One region of the Chryseobacterium geocarposphaerae genome, then DNA from elsewhere that is predicted to be linked to it. Evidence: riboswitches for the same ligand, from Rfam matches in the RefSeq annotation. Region 1 holds a riboswitch; the other holds the start of a gene.
What was found. Region 1 has a riboswitch for cobalamin ahead of CLV73_RS08390 (TonB-dependent receptor plug domain-containing protein). Riboswitches for the same ligand answer to the same signal wherever they lie in the genome.

Region 1 (2,205 bases):
ATGCACAAAATCAACGATTTTCTGAAGTTTTTCGGCCTGCTCATCATTCCAGATTCCCATACAGTGATTCGTAATTCTTCCCCGAGGTTCTACTCCGGTTGCTTCCACCATAATAAGTCCTGTTCCTCCTTGTGCACGACTTCCGTAATGCACAAAATGAAAATCATTAGCCAATCCGTTTTCGCAAGAATACATACACATTGGAGACATTACCCAACGATTCTTCAATTCCACATTTCTAAATTGTATTGGTGAATATAACATTGTTTATTTTTTAAGTTTTAAAATTACAAATTTAGTCTAGTAAAAATGTATTGCCTACGTTACGAAAAAGGATTAATTTTATCCCCCTTTTTTAAAGAAGACATGAGAAAAGATATACATATTGGTTATGAGCATTTCAAAAACAGCAATGAGCTGAGTGAAATCGAACAGGCGCTTTTTGAAAAAGCCAAGTCGGCAAGAGAGAAAGCTTATGCTCCTTATTCGGATTTTTTTGTGGGATGTGCCATACTTTTGGAGAATGGAGATATCTTTTCGGGAAGCAATCAGGAAAACGCAGCGTTTCCTTCGGGGCTTTGTGCGGAAAGAACAACGCTTTACTGGGTTGCCGCAAATTTTCCTAATGAAAAAATTAAAAAAATCTTTATTGTAGGAGGTCCTAAAGAATTTTCTGAAAACAACCCACCTATTCCACCTTGCGGATCATGCCGACAAAGTATCATAGAATATGAAACCAAGCAAAATGAAAATATTGAACTTTATTTTGCCAATTTAAACGAAGAAACCATCAAAGTACATTCTATAAAAGATCTTCTTCCTTTTTCTTTTGACGGAACTTATTTATAGGCCTTTTAAACATTTTTTTGAACAGCTAATTCCTTCACATTACTTCTAATTTGGAGCTATTTCCTGCTTTCCGTTACAATCTTTTTTTTCAAAAAGGATTTCCACTGCAATCAGGGCTAGGAAATTGTGACTATGAAAAGAAAAACCCGTACTACAGAACCACCCCGTCGAAAATTCTTTGAATTTTCGCCACCTCTCCAAAGGAGGGGAATTCATTGTGAATATTTTTATCTTCGATTTTTATAGCTTTTCATCTTTTTTGCATTTTTGATGAATAAGTTTATCTTTGCAAAAATTTTGGTTTCCAATTATTTGGAATGAAAAGGGAATTGGGTGAAAATCCTAAACTGTCCCCGCAACTGTAGATCGCATTAGAAAATTTCTACGAGAAACCACTGTGAAAACGGGAAGGTGTAGAAAGCGAAAGTCAGGAGACCTGCCAAAATATAATCAAATAAACATTGCTTTCGGAGGAAAAGTAAAAGAAAATGGATATTAAAAGATCTTTAGTACTGCTTTTTGCGTCTTACGGTTGTTTTCTTTTTGCACAAGAGAAAACGATTGATACTATTTATGTCTTCGACAGCCAGATGAATAAGGTAAAACTTTTCCATAAAGTCAATACCCTTAAAGCTGAAGACGTCGAAAAAAATTCTACCAATCTTTCCGAAACATTACGTTTTCAGTCTCCCGTTTATATTAAAGAAAATGGCCGAGGTGCGGTTTCTTCGCCTTCATTCAGGGGAACAACAGCGCAACAGACTGCTTTTGTATGGAACGGAATCAACATAAACTCTATGTTTTTAGGACAAGGAGATATCAACAATATTTCTTTATCCGGGTTTGAACAAATGGATATTAAGGCAGGCGGCGGAAGTGTAATATATGGAAGCGGTGCCATTGGAGGAAGCATACACTTAAACAACATTTTGGATTTTAATAAAGGGATTCATGCCTCATTATTTTCTGAAGCAGGATCTTTTGATACGTATAATAACTTTGCAAGGGTTTCTTTTAGTAATGATAAATTAAGCTTTAAAGTTTCCGGAAATTATTCAATCAGCCAAAATGATTATGAAGTTGAAGAAGTAAATTACAGGAACAGAAACGGACAATATAATAACTCAAATATCAATATTGCCGTTGCTTATAAAATTGCACCTCATCATCAAATTTCCTGGATCTCGGAGTTTTTTAACGGAAATCAGCACTACCCTGTTTTTTTTGCAGATATTCAGACCAAAACAAAATATGAGACTCAAAATATCCGAAGCCTGATTGCCTGGGACTGGAATACTTCCAGATTTACCAATGCCTTTAAAGCGGCTTATACAGAGGAAAACTTTCAATATTTCA
Region 2 (2,205 bases), 740 kb from region 1:
AATTGTTCTGGACAACGAACCAGGTCAATGTGTAAAACATCGACAGGTAGGGAAGTGGCGAGTGAAAGATTGTCTTTTAAGCCGTCAAAATAAGTTGCGACAATAAATGTAAGCTTAGGGAACTGTTTTTTGATTTCAGCATACACAAACTGATAGACTTCTTTTGCTTTTTCAGTTAAATCTAATGCTAAAAATGGCTCATCAAACTGAATGTATTCCGCACCGTGACCCTCCAGCTCCTTTAAGATCTGAATATAAACAGGAAGTAAGTTTTGAGCTAAATCCAACTTATCAAAACCTTCTTCTTTCTCTTTTCCAAGCAGTAAATACGTTAATAAACCAATAATAACAGGTTTTGCATTGAATCCGGTCTGTTTCGCACGAATGAATTCTTCGATGATTTTATTGGAGAATAATTTAAATTCCTGGTTTTTCTGAAATTCAGGGACGATATAATGATAATTCGTATCAAACCATTTCGTCATTTCCATTGCGGTAATATCTAAGCCGTCTTTCTGGAAACCTCTTGCCATTGCAAAATAAACGTCCAGTTCGGGCTTTTTTAAAGCAATTTCCTGATAACGTTCAGGAATGGCTCCAACCGTTAAGGTCATATCCAAAACCTGATCGTAATACGAAAAATCATTACATGGGATAAGGTCAATTCCCGCTTCCTGCTGAAGTTTCCAATTACTTTGAGTAATGGTTTTTCCAACCTCTAGAAGGTCGTCTAAATTGATTTTACCTGCCCAATATTGTTCACAGGCTTTTTTGAGTTCTCTGTTGCTACCAATACGCGGATAGCCAAGAAGATGTGTTTGCATTTTCTTACAACTTTTAAATTAGACAATGATTTTAAAAGTTCTTCGGATGCTTCATAATGCTATTGCAGGGAAAAGTTTTGGGGAATTGGTAAGATATAGTGAAGACGTATTTTTCTTTTTAATGAAAAGAATTATAAGATTTTTATTTTTTGATGCAAAGTTTTAATTAAATTTTCTTGACGTCTTAAGTGAGCAGAGTAGAATCAATTTCATTGATTGTAAGAGCGGACGTTTTATCCATACGCTTCATCAGCGAAGAAGTCGCAATTCTTTGCTCCTTAAAAAATAAGAAGTCATCATAAAAAATCTTTGCGTTTAAAAAATCAAAATTTTAAACCCAATACGTTTCCAAAATATCATCTGTCTAACCAAAAACTCCAACCGCGAGAGCATTGTCAATTCGGAACAGGCAGGTCTCCTGACTTATAACGGTTATTGTCATCCTTCCCGTTTACACAGTGGATATGCGTGGACAAAAACTTTGATGTGTTACTTACAGTTGCGCGACAGCTCGTGATTTTCACACGATTCCCTATTAATTTACCTTAAGTAAAACCTTTTCCGTTTGATGAAGTATATTAAAGAACAAAATAGGATTCAAAGATATTGATTAAAGTATATTGATTGGATATATTGATTAAAATAAGATTTTTATTTCGATTTATGTATATTTGAAAGATTATTATTCTGTAAATTTGAGAATTGAACCCCCAAAAAGAATATTATTCTGTGGAAAGACTGGATGAAAAGGATCTTCAACTGCTGAGAATCCTTCAAAAAAATGCAAAACTAACCGTAAAAGAGCTCGCGAAAGAAGTAAACCTATCTGCTTCCCCTGTTTTTGAACGGATGAAAAGACTGGAGCAGGAAGGATATATTAAACATTATGCTGCCATTCTGGAAGCGGAAAAATTGAATCGTGGTTTTACCGTTTTTTGTCAGGTAAAACTGAAAATCCATGATCGTTCTGTCGGAAATCGATTTGTTGAAGATATTTTACAGATTGATGAAGTCGCAGAATGCTATAATATTTCCGGAGATTTTGATTTTTTACTGAAAGTTCAGGTAAGAGATATGAAGCACTATCAGGATTTTGTTTTTAATAAATTAGGCTCTGTAGATTCTATCGGAAGTACACACAGTACGTTTGTGATGGCAGAGGTGAAAAATATTCATGGGGTGAATATTTAATTTTGAATATTGCTAATTCTTATTAATATCTGATAACTTTAAAATTATGCATTAGTTTTCATCTGTTTGAAATTTTAGATTCTCATTTATTTTATTTGCATTCATCTAAAATAGTATATTTGTAAAAACTATAAAGAAACAAAAAAAGAATGCTTGTAATAGGAATTGCAGGAGGTACAGGATCCGGCAA

Region 2: another riboswitch for cobalamin. It lies ahead of metE (5-methyltetrahydropteroyltriglutamate--homocysteine S-methyltransferase); the one in region 1 lies ahead of CLV73_RS08390 (TonB-dependent receptor plug domain-containing protein).

Annotation. Positions count from the first base shown of each region.
Region 1 covers NZ_PGFD01000001.1:1,886,317-1,888,521, forward strand. Annotated here, with positions in the region: gene namA (NADPH dehydrogenase NamA) at 1-264, opposite strand, end outside; gene cdd (cytidine deaminase) at 367-849, shown strand; gene CLV73_RS18905 (hypothetical protein) at 895-1,065, opposite strand; cobalamin riboswitch at 1,131-1,307, shown strand; gene CLV73_RS08390 (TonB-dependent receptor plug domain-containing protein) at 1,338-2,205, shown strand, end outside.
Region 2 covers NZ_PGFD01000001.1:1,143,991-1,146,195, reverse strand. Annotated here, with positions in the region: gene metE (5-methyltetrahydropteroyltriglutamate--homocysteine S-methyltransferase) at 1-824, opposite strand, end outside; cobalamin riboswitch at 1,216-1,399, opposite strand; gene CLV73_RS05125 (Lrp/AsnC family transcriptional regulator) at 1,554-2,015, shown strand; gene udk (uridine kinase) at 2,165-2,205, shown strand, end outside.